One region of the Sphingobacterium sp. HSC-15S19 genome, then DNA from elsewhere that is predicted to be linked to it. Evidence: riboswitches for the same ligand, from Rfam matches in the RefSeq annotation. Region 1 holds a riboswitch; each other region holds the start of a gene.

Region 1 (4,492 bases):
GGTTTCATAATGTAATTTCTTTAGGCTATCGATTAGATAGTCAACTTCATAATAATGACAACAAACCTCGTGTATTCATTACACGTTGACTAGTAGAAATAGATAGATCGTCCGATTCACTCGGTAGACAACCAAATAACATCGGTAAACCATATCCCTCACTGATCGATGCTAAAGCTGATACAATCATCCCAGCTAATCTTGAATCTCCAAAAAGCACAGCGCAAGAAAAGCACATCGAATCAAAATAAAAATTCAAAAAATAAACAAAAATCAAAACAAATAAATTGTATACAAAAAATATTAAGCATAATATTTGTATTTTTACACAGAAAATTAGTAAACTGATTAATGAGCACTGTATCATTGAAGAAAAGATTCTACCGTATTTATATCCTTATGATACGATTTATGCATGGCGAGCATTCTGGAGACGCATTACGTAATGTTTCCATCAGCATCTTGCCAAGTTTAGCGATCTACTTATTGGGAGCGCAAGCGAGCACGGCAATTGGAATCGGTGTCGGATCGTTATTAACAACACTCACAGATCCTCCTGGAAACAGAAAGGATAAACTTTCTTCTGCTCTCGTATGTATTCCCACCTTTTTCGTTGCATCATTGTTTACAGCGATTGTATTTCCGTATCATTGGCCCTTGGTTATATTGCTAGCGGCGGCCGGTTTTATATGTACGTTATACGGTATTTTTGGAGCTCGTTATGCTGCAATTGGAAACATGACATTGATTCTCATGAGTTTTGTGATCGGAATGGCCCCGCAACACCCCCTTGCAGTTAGTTTACAGATTACAACAGGATCCATTATATATTACTTTTTTAGCCTTTTACAGGCCTATATACAACCTTATCGCTCGCTAAAACATGCGATGGCCAATGGTTTTCATGGATTATCCCAATTTCTATTGATACGATCCCAGTCTTACGATCCCGATATTCCTTTGAATATAACGTACAGTCGCGTAGGCAAAATTCATGGCCAGATCAGCGAACAGCAGGAACAAATCAGGTCCCTTCTTTTTCGAGAAAAAAAAATCATAAGCCAACAGTGGCATAAAAGCAATTATTGGCTCAGTCAAGTTTATGGGTTAATTGACCTCCATGAGTTAATTATTGCACTTGATCACGACTATGATGCGATTCGCAAAAACCTTGCAGACACGGGCAGCCTCCCTTTAATCCGTCAAACAATCAAATTATTAGCTTTAGAAATTGATAGCTTTTCACAACCTAACAAGAGGTTTCGGTATGCACATCAATTATATCACAATAACTTTAAAATTAATGCCCTCTTACAGGATTTAAAAGAAATTCAAGAAGAGCAGGCCGGTCAAGCAAAAAGTATATTATATTCGATCATAAGCAACATCGAAGCAATTATTGAAGTGCTCAACCGAATTCAGGTGGCTTTTTATCAAAATCAGGAAATCCAGGATAAGATTGACAGCAGTGAGTACCAACAATTTATCAATCGACCTTTGCGCAATCTTGCTGATCTAAAAAGTAAACTCCATCTGAATAACCCGCTTTTTCGATTTGCCGTTCGGATGGCTCTTCTTTTTGGAACAGGCGCATTGATCGGTATTTTATTTTTAGATTTTAAATATACCTATTGGATCTTACTGACGATCGCTATTGTTGCCAGACCAGCATTTTCAATGACAAAAAAGCGTAATATAGAGCGTATTGTAGGCACATTCTCGGGTATAATCGTTGGCATATTCTGCTTAATTGCTATTCATTTTCTCCCGGCTCTTCTTACCATAGCTGCATTAGGTCTTTTCGGATTCTTTTTATTCAATCGATCTAATTATATGGTCAGTGTCATCTTTATTACCTTGGGAATTGTGATTGCACTCAATTTGTTTGAAGGCAATATCAATCTCATTTTAGGCAGCCGAATGCTTTTTACACTTATTGGAGCATTCTTGGCTATAGCAGGTTATTTCTTGATCCCTGTACGCCAGAGCACAGGCATGGTTCAGCTGGCAAAAGAGGTATCTCTTTACAACGAACATTATTTCCAGATCATCAATAACCGTCTGTCGGACGAGAGACAAAGTTCGTTTGATATACGGCTGGCTCGCAAAAAAGCGCAGACTGCCATGGCCCTGTTTTCAGACGCTATCAATCAAATGAAAAAAGAACCCGAACACAAATGGATGGATTGGTCACATATACACCATTTTCAGGCACTCTCTTATCAGGTCAACTCCCATTTGGTGGGTCTTTCGCTATCGTTAAGCAAAAAGACGAATCGCCACCTGACGTATGATATCCATAGTAGAATTGATGCACTTAAACCTCTTTTAACAGATTTAAATCAAATTGCAGAACGGATCAACTTAAAGAAATCATAATACCCGATTGGCAGTTACTTATCAAGTTTCATCGAACAATATGCGATCCGATCCGTATGTTATTCAAAATTCCTTTAACTAAAAAACAGCTTTTCTTTTGCTTTAATAAAAAAAGAGTTTATATTTGTATCGTCTTCGAAAGAAGATTTCTAATCAACACCTCCCTTAATCAGTAGGTCTTGATTTATAAAGAAGTGGCGAGAGACTGGCTCAATGACCCACTGGCAACCTTCAATTTGTTTGAAAAGGTGCCAATTCCTGTCCAAAACAATATCGTTTTGGAGCATATAAATAACATAAGACAATGATTATTAAACTACTGAAGTCCATTAAAAATTCAGGTTCAACACAAGTGAGCCGCACGATAAGCGAAAGTGTAAGCCATCATACAACTGTATTGATGCGAATGCGTATGCATATGCACTTCCACGCTTGTTAAGAATCATTTCCTTTTTCTTGGATAAAGATTTAACAGACCCTTCAAGGAGGTGTGTATGCTTCTCTTTTTACTTAGCAATTTCTTTTTGAACCCTTAAAATCTGATATATTATGTCTTCAAACAAAAATTTAAAATTCGAAACTCTTCAGGTTCACGCTGGCCAAGTCGCTGACCCTACTACGGGATCTAGAGCAGTTCCTATATATCAAACAACATCTTTTGTATTTGAAAATGCCGAACACGGCGCAAACTTATTTGCATTAAAGCAGTTCGGCAATATTTATACACGGATTATGAATCCTACCACGGATGTTTTCGAACAACGTATTGCGGCACTGGAAGGTGGAGTCGCGGCTGTTGCTGTCGCATCTGGCCAGGCGGCACAGTTTATTGCATTAAATAATATCTTGGAAAGTGGTGACAATTTTGTTGCCGGATCCAACTTATACGGCGGTACATTCAACCAGTTTAAAGTTTCTTTTAAACGTCTGGGCATCGAAGCTCGATTTGCAACGGACGCCGAGGCAGATAAAATTGAAGCCCTCATTGATGATAAAACAAAGGCCATCTATGTTGAAACAATTGGAAACCCAAGTTTCAATATTCCAGACTTTGAGAAAATTGCTGCAGTAGCAAAAAAATATGACTTACCGTTAATCGTCGATAATACTTTTGGAGCTGGGGGATATTTATTTAAACCTTTGGAGTATGGTGCGAATGTGGTGGTTGAATCGGCTACTAAATGGATCGGTGGACATGGTACAAGCATAGGTGGTGTCATCGTCGACGGCGGAAACTACAATTGGGGCAATGGAAAATACCCTCAATTTTCCGAACCATCTGAAGGCTATCATGGCTTAGTTTTTTCCGAAGTTTTCGGTGAAGGCGGACCGTTTGGAAATATTCAATTTGCCATTCGGGCACGTGTGGAAGGGCTTCGGGATTTCGGACCAGCACTCTCCCCTTTCAATTCATTCTTATTACTACAAGGACTTGAAACCCTGTCTTTGCGGGTGCAACGCCATGTAGACAACACTTTAGAGATAGCTAAATGGCTTGAGGCGCATCCACAGGTAGAAAAAGTAAACTATCCGGGCTTAAAAAGCTCTCCGAGCTTCGCTAACGCACAAAAATACCTTAAAAATGGCTATGGTGCAGTGCTTTCTTTCCAACTCAAAGGTGACGCAGCACAAAAGGCCAATAGCTTTATCGACAACTTAGAATTGATCAGTCACCTGGCCAATGTTGGCGATACGAAGTCATTGATTATCCATCCAGCAGCGACTACTCACCAACAATTGAGTGATGAAGATCAAGCCAATGCTGGAGTATTCAAAGGTTTATTACGTCTTTCTGTAGGAATAGAACATATTGATGACATCAAAGCTGATTTACAACAAGCTTTTGATAAAATTAAATAATCAGATTTTTTCGGCTTAAACTTAAACGTAAAATGAGTAAGCATATTTATCTGCACCCGGAGCCTTTTGTATTTGAAAATGGAAGAGAGCTTACTGATTTACAAATCAGTTATGAAACATTTGGCAAACCCAACGCTGATCGCAGTAATGTGATCTGGGTTTGCCATGCACTAACGGCCAATGCAGATGTACTGGATTGGTGGTCAGGTCTTTTTGGAACAGGTGAATTATTTGATTCAAACGATTATTATAT
Region 2 (4,492 bases), on a different contig from region 1:
GACAACCAGTTGCCGTCACTATAGGTCCCATACCCCTGCCTGTCATTCTGTCTACCGACAAAATTCCACAAGAAATATCGGGTGTACATATCACCCAGTTGAAAATTAAAAAAGAACTTAAAATTATCCGAGAACTGTGGCTGCTGCCCCTCCTTCAAATTGAGGTAACTCCTATAATAAGCCTGATGGGCTCCATCTTGACTATATATGCGGGGAAAGAAAGTTTCCTTATCAAACGTATACTTATCGACCTGACTAAAAGGAATATACCCTGATTCATCTTTGCGATAACCGGTTTTACTCTCGACACCAACGACTTGTGAATCATAATTGGGTCCTTTGAGTAAAGGTTCCCGGATATATTGCTCCCGGCTCAGATAACCCAAAAAAGAAAACACATTGTCCGGCGCATTATTGTTTAACGACGGATTGGCTTTTCCACGGATTAAAACCATGGTATAGGAGCTATAACCAAATAGAATAAAACAAAAGACCAGCAGCCCGGTGTGCAGTGTGTATTGCCGCTTTTTATAAGAATAATATAGCCCATAAACGAGGAAGCACCCCAACAGCAGACAAAAGAAGAAGATGCCTGAGCCAAAGCCCAAACCTAGCGAGTTTACAAATAAGAGGTCTACCTTAGCTGCGAGACCGACCAACCATTGAATAATTCCCCACAAAACAGCCCCCAAGATCAGCACTCCTACCAAGAAAGCTTTTATTGTACCTTTCACACTAACCTGTCCTGCTCTTCTGAAATAGACAACCATCGCTATAGCCGGAATTGCCAACAGATTTAATAGGTGCACTCCGATCGAAAGGCCCATAACAAAAGCAATAAACACCAGCCAACGATCGCTACCTTCCTCATTTGCACGGACTTCCCACTTTAAAATTGCCCAAAAAACAATCGCAGTACACAATGAAGACATCGCATATACCTCGGATTCAACAGCCGAATACCAGAATGAATCACTGAAGCAGAAAGCCATTGCACCAACTAAACCCGCAGCAAAAATTTGGAAATAATTCGATAATTGAACTTTCTCTTGCCTGTTGAGTATCTTTTTGGCAATTGCTGTTATTGTCCAGAATAAAAATGTAACAGTAAGCCCACTGCAGATTGCGGATCCAATATTCATCCAATAGGCGATTTTACCTGCATTACCCAAAGCCAGGTTGGAAAATATATTCTGAATAAGAAGAAATAATGGTGCTCCCGGTTGGTGTGCCACTTCCAGCTTGTAGGCACAGGCAATAAATTCACCACAATCCCACCAGCTTACCGTCTTTTCAACGGTGGCGATATATACACATGTAGCAATTAGTCCGCAAGCAAAGCCGAGTAGAGAATTTAATCTAGTGTACGTCATAAGGTCAATTTGGTCTATTGTTAAAATCCTTTTTAGCACTTTAAGTTAAAAAGTTATCCTGACTCCAATAAGTTAATTAACACTATTTAACACAAGTACCTGACTATAAACAGGCTATTAAACCAAACAGGCTATTAAACCCTGAATATAGAGATCGACCTAAAACCACACGATCGAAATTCTGAACTTATTATAAGCTTTCACAACGAATACTACCCCAAAAAAAAGAGAGCTTATGCGCTCCCTTTTCGTATTATTTTTATGAGTTAGGCTAGTTTTTCAACAATCTTCTTTGTTGGACCAGGATTACTCATCGTATAGAAATGTAATACCGGAGCGCCAAATTTAATCAGCTCCTGACATTGTTGCACCAACCACTCTTCACCTACTTGTCTAACGTCGGCATTCGTTTTACATGCTGAAACAGCATCGCTCAGTTCCTCCGGAATATCTAAATGAAATATCCTTGGTAGGGTAACCAACTGTTTTTTCGTTGTCAGTGGTTTCAATCCTGGAATAATAGGCACATGGATTCCATTGTCCCTACATTTTGTTACAAACTCCTTATATTTTTCAACATTAAAGAACATCTGAGTCACAATAAACTCTGCTCCCATATCGACTTTTTGTTTCAGGTATTTAAAATCAGTATTGAAATTTGGCGATTCAAAATGCTTTTCGGGATAACCCGCTACACCGATGCAAAAATCAGTCTTTTCCGATGTGATAATGTCTTCATGCAGATACTTTCCTTTATTCATATCAGTTACCTGTTCCAGTAGGTCTGTTGCAAAGGCATGTCCACCATCGGTCGGTATAAAATCGGCATCGCCCTTACGTGCATCGCCCCGCAATACCAAGACGTTATCTATCCCCAGAAAGTTCAAATCGATCAATGCATTTTCAGTTTCCTCTTTTGTAAAACCACCACATATCAAATGGGGCACCGCATCTACTTTATATTTATTCATGATTGCAGCACATATCGCCACTGTCCCAGGACGTTTACGATAGGAAACGCGTTCCAGTAATCCACTCGCATGCTCTTTATAGATATAATCTTCCCGATGGTAGGTTACGTCGATAAAAGGAGGTTTAAACTCCATCAGTTCATCCATGGTTTTAAAAATACTTTGGATGCCCTGCCCTTTCGCCGGTGGCAATAGCTCAAAAGAAAACAATGTTTTTCCTTTGGCATTCTGGATATGATCGATAATCTTCATTAAAAAACTGTTTTTAGTTTGGTTGGCTTACATCGAAACGCACACGTCGAGGAATCGTTTATCTACATGTAACTTATCTTTCCCACATGGAGTAGGGTAGAATTTAGCACCTTGAACAATACAGGTTGCTAAGGCTTCAACGGGTCTAGTCCCTCGGCCTTTCTCTATAAGCGTTGCTAATATCGTTTTAAAAAATCAAAAGACAAAAATATTTTTTCGAAAAAGCAAAAATAGCGGCAAAAAGATTGCAATAAATACGGCTTCAGGTTTATTCCCAGGCAACAACAGGAATTTAGGCTCCACCAAATATAAAAGACTCTAAAAAAAGATAAAATTAACGATCGCGGATCATCGACAGCGAAGAGACTGACTACGTCACAACAGGATCGGCTAAAGATTCGTTGCTAGGGAATTCCGTAGATTTTTGAGATAAAATGTAATCAGTAAGAGTCCCGTAACATGGTACTCCTCTTTCGATCCATATTTAAAACCATCAAATAAATATTTGTAGGCGATTAATGCATTTTTTTCGTTGTAAAATAACTCTTTCCAAGAATCGGGAACATCTGCCCATGCCTTGAGCACAATGCCATTCTCAGCATAAATAATGGGTGATTCAACACCATCCATTCGATAATCGTGATGTGTGCCTGAACTTGATATGTGCTGGAAATAAGCGATAGAATAATCTACAAAATTCAATGCCCTGGCTTTTATCTCCATTTCACTTTCTGATTTTACAGGGGCATTTCGCCATAGATTCACTTGGCTATCAAATTTGCTCGGGGTCTCCCGGATAGGGGTTTTATCTAACGCAAAGTTGATATAAAGTTTTTCACTTGTGGGCACACGTGCTGAGCTAAACTGTGAAAAATCACCTCTCAGCTGAACAAAATCGTTTTTTACCTTAACAATATCCAAAGCGAGACTACCCTTTTTCTCATCGGTCAATTCTAATCGATCGCCGTCGAATCTATACTTACCGAAGAGTAGGATATCATCGATCGCCATGACAAACTTATCTTTATCATGGAGGGAGAGAAAGGACCGGTATATCGTAGGGTCATTACCATAGACATCTGCCTCCACATTTTGGGGTGATTCTCTTTTTACTTTATGATACTCCTCATTTGAATAGCCCAATATCATTTGGTAATTGCCTTCAGGAAAGTCCTTTTTCTTCCCAAAGAAAGCACAAGAAGACAACGAGAATAGGAATAGCAGCAGTAATAACGGTTTCAAAATAAATCAATAATTATGGCCAGTAATAATATACAGACCAAGATAAGAAATTACTGCAATAATTCGTGTACCGCTATTTATTTGAATAAGCTTGGGGATATGCTTATTCTTTATAAAGATCCACCAAGCCTTCTGGCAATTCAACTTCAATGATCTCCTCTTCGCCATCGATTCCTAAGATCAAATCATCGGACAATGGGAACATCAGTTCTTTGCCATCCATATTTACCGAAGCGACAAATTGTTGTGGAAATTCCTGAACATCTGTTATTTGCCCCAATTCACCATGGTTTTCATCAATCACTAAAAAACCGATTAAATCAGTATATCTAAAATCATCTGGATCGCGCTCGGGCATCTTATCATTGGAAAGATATAGCTTTTTACGTACAAGTACTTGAGCCTTATCGATATGATCCACATCCTCAAATGTCACATACGCTGTACTATTTTTTTGAAATTTAATGGTATCAACAAAATAAGGAACAAGTTTTTTGTTCACTTCCACAAAGACAACATCGATATTCAAACTCTCGTATTCCTCGAATTCAAAAAATAGTTGTACTTCTCCTTTAAGACCTCTTGTTTTACTGATGTAACCGATGTAAAAGCTTTGATCAATAGTCATATATTTCGTATTTAGCGATTAGCTGT
Region 3 (4,492 bases), on a different contig from region 1:
ACCCAACCCTAATGAAGAAAAATAGCATTGTATTAATCATTGGACTGATGTCTCTAGCTCTAATTGGGGTATTGGCTATGCAATTCTATTTTCTGAGAGATTCATATCGTCAAAAATCCCAATTATTTGATGAGTCCGTCAATGCTGCGATTACAGCTGTTGCCGGAAAGCTTGAACGACGGGAGGTGGTCGACTTTGCTAAAGTTCAACAGGAACGTAACATTGAAAAATCCAAGCAGGAACAGGCCAAACAACGTCTGTTGGCCGAGCAACTCGAAATACAGTATAGAATTGAAGAATTAAAAAACAAACAACATGTTGTTTTCTCAAACTTCAAAGAGCAAGAAGACCAATTACGTGCTTTGTATCCAAATGTAATTGAAATCAAAAATTCCTTTTACGAAACATACATCAAAAGACCGGAGTACCAGAAATTTATCAAATTTTCTGTTTCAAATGAGCTTACCGACGATAATCTGGTACAAGCTTTTATCATGTTAAATGCGTCCAAAGTAGATGATCAGGTGAATGGGAAAGATGACAGCACGCGGTTTGTTATCCCACTAATGGACCCATTGGTCAATCAACAGACAAAATTCAGGGTAGCCACCTTACCACCAAGAGAGAATGCAAAACTTGCAAAAACCATCTCTGATTTGGAAAAAAGGCTCGATGTGCTAAACAGAAAGAATTCTTGGTCCGGTTTCAACGTTTACGACTCCGTTGCTATGCTCGGTGGTAAAAAGGCAGATTACATCGAAGATGTTGCTATTGGAATGGAGCTAGCAAAGCGTCCGTTAAAGGATCGGTTGAATGTCATCATTGTCCAGGAACTGATCAAAGATGAGTTGGCTCAACGCGATATTAAAGCTCCTTTTAATATTGAAATATGGAGTACAAACAATATATTACTAAATAATATTTTAAACGAAGCCGCTCTAAATAACCCGACAAATACAACAAAATACTCGACCGCACTTTTTAAAGGTGATATCGGTGCTGCGCCAGGGAAATTAACAATCTATTTTCCCAATAAAAAGGCGATAATCGCAGATAATATGGGCTATCTGTTACTACCTATGCTGGCACTACTTTTCTTGTTGGTGGGTTGTTTTGCTTATACACTGATTATCATCTTCAGACAAAAGAAAGTTTCGGAAATGAAAACAGATTTCATCAACAACATGACGCATGAGTTTAAAACACCTGTTGCAACAATTATGATTGCCAGCGAGTCACTTAAAGATCCAGACATCAATGCCGACCATAAGCGCGTTCAGAAATTGGCTAATATCATCTACGACGAAAATGTTAGACTCGGAAATCACATCGAACGTGTGCTTGACCTAGCCCGATTGGAAAAGGAAACATTAAAGTTAGACCAGGTGGATGTGCATATTAATGATCTTGTCTCAGCAGTTACCGACAGTATGCAGTTAAGGATGCAAAATATCGGCGGAAAATTTTCCATAGATCTAGCGGCGGCGAAAGATGTTGTTGTTGGTGACGAGCTGCATTTTTCAAATGTATTTTATAATCTACTGGATAATGCAATTAAGTACAACAAAGGAGATCTGCATGTGAATATTCAATCCAAAAATGTTGGTGATACCATTGTTATCACCATTGCCGACAACGGTATTGGGATGAGTCGGGATCACCTGCAAAAGATTTTCGACCAGTTCTACCGTATTCCAACTGGAAATGTTCATAATGTCAAAGGATTTGGTCTTGGCTTAAGTTATGTCCAGGACATCCTGAGAAGGCTGAACGGAAAAATTACAGTTAAAAGTGAAAAAGATAAGGGCACGACCTTTGAAGTAATTTTGCCTATTAAAAAATAAAACGTTCCTTTTTTGTATATTTCCTCTTTAAAAAATTTCAAAGGTTGAGGAAAGCTGATTTATCAGCATCAAGGGACATTGGTGAAAATTAATATAATCATTATGCAAAAGATATTATTAGCAGAAGATGATCCTAATTTGGGGGATCTTTTAAAAGACTATCTCGAATTAAAGGGAAAATTTGACGTCACATTATGCACAGATGGAGATGAAGCGATTTCTCAATTCAAAAAAAATAACTACGACCTCTGTATTTTCGATGTCATGATGCCAAAAAAGGACGGATTTACAGTTGGACGTGAAATCAGAAAAACAAACAATACTGTTCCTATTATCTTTGCCACAGCAAAGGGGATGATGGAAGATAAAACCGAAGCCTTTGAATTAGGGGGAGATGATTATATCACAAAGCCTTTTCGAGTGGAGGAATTATTGCTCCGCATCAATGCTTTGCTGAAACGCAGTGTTCGAGACAAAGAAGAGGAAGTGGTTGCTGATAAATTTGAAATTGGTGATTATTTCTTTGATTATACAAGTCAGCAAATTTCTTACAAAGGACAGATGCAAAAACTATCCACCAAAGAAGCGGAACTACTACGCTTGCTTTGTTTAAAGAAAAATGATGTGCTGACCCGGGAAGAAGCTTTATTAAAAATATGGCATGATGACAACTACTTTACAGGTAGAAGTATGGATGTATTTCTCAGTAAACTTCGTAAATATCTAAAAGAAGATAGTAAAGTTGAAATTGTCAATGTGCACGGAAAAGGTTACAAACTTTTGGTGAGCTAAAAGAATGGGGAATGAGAAACAGTCATTCCCCATTTTTTATGCTACACGGCGTATTGAAACATGGCATACACTAAATCATGGATGAAAAGAAAAGAACAAAACAATTTTATCCATAGTAGAATATAAAAAATTGACGCACTTTTATAAAAAATTTGCATTTCAAAAAGAAATGTTCTAACTTAGCGTCGCTTATAGAGAAAGGCAGAGGGAATAGACCCGATGAAGCCTTAGCAACCTGTCCCTTGACAAGGTGCTAAATTCTACCCTACTTGATATGGGAATGATAAGCCGAAGTCACCAAATTCTAGTGTGTCCTTCTCTCTCTAGCAAGAAATATAGTTGAAAAAGAAATATTAAAAACATTCATTATGTTATTGACTAACAATTTAGGTTACCCTCGTGTGGGCGCGTTCCGCGAATTGAAAAAAGCCAATGAGGCCTATTGGGCTAAAAAATCTTCTGTTGAGGAATTATTGGACACAGCAAAAAAAATTCGTGAAGGCAATTGGAAAACACAAAAAGATGCTGGAATAGATTTGATCCCTTCCAATGATTTCTCTTTTTACGATCAAGTATTGGATTTAACCCTTACTGTTGGTGCAATTCCTGCTCGTTACCATTCTTTGTTGAATAAAGTAGACAACAACTACAGCTTAGACTTATATTTTGCCATGGCGCGCGGATTCCAACAAGAAGGAATCGATGTGACTGCAATGGAGATGACCAAGTGGTTGGATACCAACTACCACTATATGGTTCCTGAATTCACAAAAGATCAAGAGTTTAAATTGACTTCTGAGAAATTCTTAAATGAATACAACGAGGCAAAATCATTGGGTATTGAGACAAAACCTGTTTTATTAGGCCCAATCACTTACCTTTTGATCGGTAAAGAAAAAGAAGCTGGTTTCGACCGTATCGACCTATTAGACAAATTAATTCCTGTATATGAGCAAATCTTGTCTAAATTGGCAGAAGCTGGAGCACAATATGTTCAGATCGACGAGCCTTTCTTGGCATTGGATTTAGATGCAAAAGTAAAAGCATTATACCAACCTACGTTTGAGAAATTGGCTGCTGCTGCCAAAAACATCAAATTAATCGCGACGACTTACTTCGAAGCTTTAAAAGACAACGAAGATATCGCAGTTAACCTACCTATCCATGCTTTACATTTGGATTTGGTACGCGGTGAAAACCAGTTGGATACGGTACTAGCTAAGGTTCCTGCTTCATTAACATTATCTTTGGGTATTGTTGAAGGCCGTAACATCTGGAAAAATGATTACGAAAAATCATTGGTTAAAATCAAACAAGCTGTTGATGCATTAGGAAAAGACCGTGTATGGGTAGCTCCTTCTTCATCATTGTTGCACGTTCCTTTTGACTTAGACAATGAACACAATGAGCAATCGCTACCAGCTGAAGTAAAAAACTGGTTAGCTTTCGCTAAACAAAAATTAGCTGAGGTAAAAGACTTGGCCGTATTAGCAGAAGGTGAAGTTGATACTGAAACAGCAAAACGCTTCGAAGCGAACAAAGCTGCAGCTGAAAGCCGTCGTACTTCTCCACTGATCCACAAACCAGAGGTTAAAACACGTACAAGCAATATCACTGATGACGATGCGAAACGTACTTCAGCATTTGCTGACCGTAAAGCAGCGCAACAAGCGAAGTTCAACTTGCCGGCATTCCCTACCACAACTATTGGTTCATTCCCACAAACGAAAGATGTTCGTAAATGGAGAGCAGACCTGAAAAAAGGTGCTATCACGCAGGCAGAGTACGATAAAGCAATCGCAGAAGAAACTGAAAACACAATCCGTCTTCAAGAGCAATTGGATATCGACGTATTA
Region 4 (4,492 bases), on a different contig from region 1:
CGAACTAGCATTGGCGTTTGGAATTTCTTTGCCACGATAATAAATGCGTGATCCGATTTTGCTGTAACCATCACCCAGATGTTCCTGAAAGAAAAAAGTAGCAGGATTAGCATGCGCTAATTTAGCGCACATCGCAGGTGTGGCAGTAGCTAATATAAAAAGAACTAGGATGGTTTTAAACGTAAATTTTGACATTATATAGGGCATCGGGTTAAATTTGAAAACAAATAATCATGTTTTCTCTTTTTAATGAGACCCCGTAATCATAATAAAGTTTAGTCATCAATTAATTATTTATTTCTTGGAACTATTGCGGTTGAAAATAGAAGGGTCATTGTATCGCATGCTAATTTCTTCAACTAAATTACAACTTTTTAAGCGCTCAGGCTGCAGTGGATAGAGATAACAGTTTTCATGAAATTGGCGACCGCGAGGAAAGGAGATTGTCCTGTCAGATCTTTGTCAATACGCACTGTAAAAGTCTAAAAATTTGGTCAAGTCGTATTTTTTTTGTATATTGCTGGTTATGAGTTTTAAAGAAAAATTAGAGAACTGGCGCACGTCAATCAATCGCGCCGGTAGTGGTGAGGAATTGTATATTTTGCTTTTGAACTACAAAAAGTTTATCAACAAAAATTGGATGGACGATTTTGGCGACCCGGGCAACTGGAAATCGGAATTAAATCAGGTCATCAGCAAAGTAAGAAAGAAAGTGAATGTGGCAGAAATTCAAAATTGCGGCGATCTCTCGTCCTACAAAGACGACGCTCGACAAACAGCCCATTCGCTCAATCATACATTAAGATATCACCACTCATTGACGAAAGAGTAGGCTAGGCCTACTCTTTTTGCGTTTATAGGGCTTTACTGTAAAGGAATCAGGACATTCTGTTCCAAGCGTACAGGGACATGCTTCACCGAGGTAAAACCGTCTTCCTTGGAAATGATGTTGGAAAGATCCAGTCCTCTTTTGGAGAACGTACTGATCAAAGCTGTTCTAAAGGTTGCCTTGGCTGAACCCCAGCCTTGTCCTAAGATGGTGTCGTTGTTGAGCTGGATCAGTTCATCTGTTGAATAATAACTGAATTTTTCCAGTAAGTGTTGGTAAAGATTTGTTGTAGTAGCCATACAATTTAAAAATTTAAAGGATTAAACCATAAACTGTATCCAGATCTTGTTGGGGAAAATAATCGTTCTGTGACGTTTATTTTGGTCGAAACCCGTATTAATTTACCACCGCGGTGCCTGCACTCGGTTGGTATTGCATCATGCAATTCTGAATACTCTACAAATATAGTAGATTATTTTTTATAATAAAAAATATTTTTGTTTTTAAGGGTAAATGAGCGCTAACAACAGGAATAGGGAGGTCAAAAGCGAGGCGCGTTGTTGGCTGTGATTTGGTTATGAAGCGGATAGCTGGGCGAAAAATTTATCATGTTACTGTAATCTCATCGAAAATACTTTTAAAAACAGAGATAAGACAATACTTTTGCGCCATGAATAGAATTGCGGAAATTAACGAATACATTGCTGCCGAACGCGAGGTATTATTGCAACACCCTTTGTATCGTAAGATCAAAACGATCAAGAATCTACGTTCTTTTACAGAAGGGCATGTGTACGCTGTATGGGATTTTATGTCTTTACTAAAAGCTTTACAGATTAAATTGACCTGTACGACTTTACCTTGGTTTGCGAGTGAGCATCCATCAACACGCTATCTAATCAACGAAATTGTATTGGCTGAGGAGTCGGATGAATACATTGATGGCCGCCGTTTGAGCCACTTTGAGATGTATCTGGACGCCATGGATGCCATGGGTGCCGACCTTCATCTGGTCAACAAATTTATTGCTCAAGCCAAAAAATCGAACAACATATTCGATGTCATTGCAACAACCACATTGGACAAGCGGATCAAAGACTTTTTGAATTTTACATTCGAAGTGATTGCTGAGGGCGAGGTGCATAAAATTGCTGCAGCCTTTACGTTCGGACGTGAAGACCTTATTCCGGGAATGTTTACCTCTATTTTGGAAGAGATTAAAACAAACTTTCCTACAGCCAATCTGGATAGCTTTATTTATTATTTTCAACGCCATATTGATCTTGACGGCGATGAGCATGGACCGTTGGCGATGCAGATGATCACAGATCTTGCCAAGGACGATGAGGTTAAATGGACGGAAATGAAAGAGATCAGTAAAATTGCGCTACAAAAAAGAATCCAGCTGTGGAATGCAATAGAAGATTCCTTATACGGATAATCTATTATTATACCATCGAGAAAGGCCTTTCAAATCACGATTTGAAAGGCCTTTTTTATGTGCTGTAAAAAAGGATATTGTAAGGACTTCTTGGCAGATATTGGTCTTTTTGTTTGAATTGATGAAAAAATGTCTTTTTTCCATAACATATTGGCGTTTGTGAAGAAATCCAAGTTCCAATAAGTGTCTAAGTTTGCAACGCAAAAAAATTACATAGCACACGTGAACTTTTTTCCTCCCTATTGGGCAAAAGGCATACTAACCATGGGATTGTTAGTATGCGCTATTTCGGACACCTTCGCCCTCGATTCTTTGCGCATGTCCCTGAAAGACATGATCGACAAAGCACTACAGAACAGTAAATACATCGAGCAGTCCTATTTGCAGCTCAAAGAAACTGAGGTGGCAGTACAGCAGCAACGCATGGAGTTGCTCCCTAAGATTTCCGCCAGAGCTTCTGCTAGTTATGCAAGTAATATGCCTGTGTATGACCAGGGGCTTTTAAATAAACCTTCCCAGCATGATATCATTCACTACTTGTACGATAGCGGCCTGGATTTTTATCTGAACCTCTACAATGGGCATCGGGACCTAATGAAAATAGAGTCCAAAAAATTGGAAAATGAGCTGGCCAGAATCGATTGGAAGAATGCCGCAGCGCAGACGAAATTGGAGGTTTGCAATCTTTTTTTGGATTTGGAACTGTCGTATAGTAACCGATCCTTAATTGAGCAGGATATCGCTGATCAACGGGTACAGCTCAAGGAGATTGAGCATCTGTATAAGGCGGGCGTGGTATTACACAGTGACGTCTTGCGTATTTCGTTGGAGCTTTCGAAGCGGGAACTGTTGCTCGTGCAGATCGGTCATGATATTCAGGCTGCAAATCAGAAGCTGCAGCTTATTGGCGGTATTACAGCGGAGATTGTGCCCCTACCCGAGCAGTTTCAAGTGGAAAGCCCCAGCTATGAAGCGCTTGTTGCCGAAGCGCGAAGCCATGCTTTTTCCCTCCTAAAATCCGAACAGGAAGTTGTTTTGAAGAAATTGTCGGTCAAACAGGCGCGATCAAATTATCTTCCTGAGTTGGGGTTGACCAGTACATTTACCTTTGCCAATCCACAGGTTTTCTTGTATCCCTATAATCCCAGCTGGTATAATCTGAGTATCACAGGGCTCAAATTAAGCATACCGATCTCGGCTATCTATCTCAATAAAAACGTGGTGCGCGGAGCACAGATCGCATTGGATCGACAAGAGGTAAAACACCATCATGAGGAGGAGATTCTGGAAAATCAGCTGTTACAGGCCCTGTTGGATTATCAATTGGCTATTAAGCAGCAGGACGTCTGTCAAAACAATAAGGCGTTGGCGCAAGAAAATGCACGGATTATAAAAAACAGGTATTTTAAATCATCGGCTTTGATTACGGATCTCTTAGATGCTGATATGCAATACCTAAAAACACTTTTTGATCTTGAAACCGCACATATTGCGATACAGAAACATTATTATTTTATCGAATTTTTGAAGGGTACTATCTAATGAAACCTAAATCACGAAGAACAGTTGTGGAGGCACAACTCACTCGAATCACCAACTGGTTGGCCGGAATTGTCTTGTTGGCCTTGTTGTTATGGGGCGCACAAGCATTATGGATGCGACTGCGGTATACCTACACAAATGATGCACAGGTAACACAGTATATCAATCCCATTGTTTCCCGGGTAGGCGGATATGTGGTTTCTGTGCATTATCACGATCATCAATTGGTTAAACGGGGTGATACCTTGTTGCTTATAGATAATAAAGAATATAAATATGAGGCTGATCAGGTAGCGGCATCCGTTAATAAGGAAGCTGCAGAGATCAATGTTCTTCATAGTCAAAAGGAAATTCTCCAGGCGGAACATGAATCTTTACGGACCTCAATTGCTGCCGGGGAGGCTCGGGTAACCAAGCAACAGTTGGAATATGATCGATATAATTATTTGTTTCAGGAAAAGTCTGCAACGGCACAGCAACTGGAGGATGTAAAAGCGACGTTGGATGTGTATAAGAGTGAGCTGGCTTCGTTAAAGCATAAATTACAGGCTTCACAGGAGCGTGTGCATGATGTGGATATGAAAAAAGGTGTGGTTGATGCCGAACGTGTTCGTTTAACAGCAGCTGTCGGCCGCAAACGGCTTGATGTCGGCTATACCGTTATTCGTGCACCTTACGAT

The links. Region 1 has a riboswitch for S-adenosylmethionine ahead of L1283_RS14760 (O-acetylhomoserine aminocarboxypropyltransferase/cysteine synthase family protein). Riboswitches for the same ligand answer to the same signal wherever they lie in the genome.
Region 2: linked by a shared signal. The riboswitch ahead of metF (methylenetetrahydrofolate reductase [NAD(P)H]) and the one ahead of L1283_RS14760 (O-acetylhomoserine aminocarboxypropyltransferase/cysteine synthase family protein) in region 1 are both predicted to bind S-adenosylmethionine.
Region 3: linked by a shared signal. The riboswitch ahead of metE (5-methyltetrahydropteroyltriglutamate--homocysteine S-methyltransferase) and the one ahead of L1283_RS14760 (O-acetylhomoserine aminocarboxypropyltransferase/cysteine synthase family protein) in region 1 are both predicted to bind S-adenosylmethionine.
Region 4: linked by a shared signal. The riboswitch ahead of L1283_RS00605 (5-oxoprolinase) and the one ahead of L1283_RS14760 (O-acetylhomoserine aminocarboxypropyltransferase/cysteine synthase family protein) in region 1 are both predicted to bind S-adenosylmethionine.

The regions. Positions count from the first base shown of each region.
Region 1 covers NZ_JBNPWQ010000016.1:83,363-87,854, reverse strand. Annotated here, with positions in the region: gene L1283_RS14770 (TonB-dependent receptor) at 1-8, opposite strand, end outside; gene L1283_RS14765 (FUSC family protein) at 352-2,379, shown strand; SAM riboswitch class I at 2,561-2,673, shown strand; gene L1283_RS14760 (O-acetylhomoserine aminocarboxypropyltransferase/cysteine synthase family protein) at 2,929-4,239, shown strand; gene L1283_RS14755 (homoserine O-acetyltransferase family protein) at 4,272-4,492, shown strand, end outside.
Region 2 covers NZ_JBNPWQ010000014.1:36,988-41,479, reverse strand. Annotated here, with positions in the region: gene L1283_RS13100 (protein O-mannosyl-transferase family) at 1-1,373, opposite strand, end outside; gene metF (methylenetetrahydrofolate reductase [NAD(P)H]) at 1,640-2,596, opposite strand; SAM riboswitch class I at 2,667-2,769, opposite strand; gene L1283_RS13090 (hypothetical protein) at 2,987-3,838, opposite strand; gene rimM (ribosome maturation factor RimM) at 3,942-4,466, opposite strand.
Region 3 covers NZ_JBNPWQ010000002.1:205,921-210,412, reverse strand. Annotated here, with positions in the region: gene L1283_RS02775 (sensor histidine kinase) at 12-1,844, shown strand; gene L1283_RS02770 (response regulator transcription factor) at 1,947-2,636, shown strand; SAM riboswitch class I at 2,823-2,926, shown strand; gene metE (5-methyltetrahydropteroyltriglutamate--homocysteine S-methyltransferase) at 3,005-4,492, shown strand, end outside.
Region 4 covers NZ_JBNPWQ010000001.1:134,575-139,066, forward strand. Annotated here, with positions in the region: gene L1283_RS00595 (DKNYY domain-containing protein) at 1-195, opposite strand, end outside; gene L1283_RS00600 (hypothetical protein) at 527-832, shown strand; gene L1283_RS00605 (5-oxoprolinase) at 865-1,128, opposite strand; SAM-I-IV-variant riboswitch at 1,196-1,289, opposite strand; gene L1283_RS00610 (DUF3050 domain-containing protein) at 1,500-2,270, shown strand; gene L1283_RS00615 (TolC family protein) at 2,535-3,812, shown strand; gene L1283_RS00620 (HlyD family secretion protein) at 3,812-4,492, shown strand, end outside.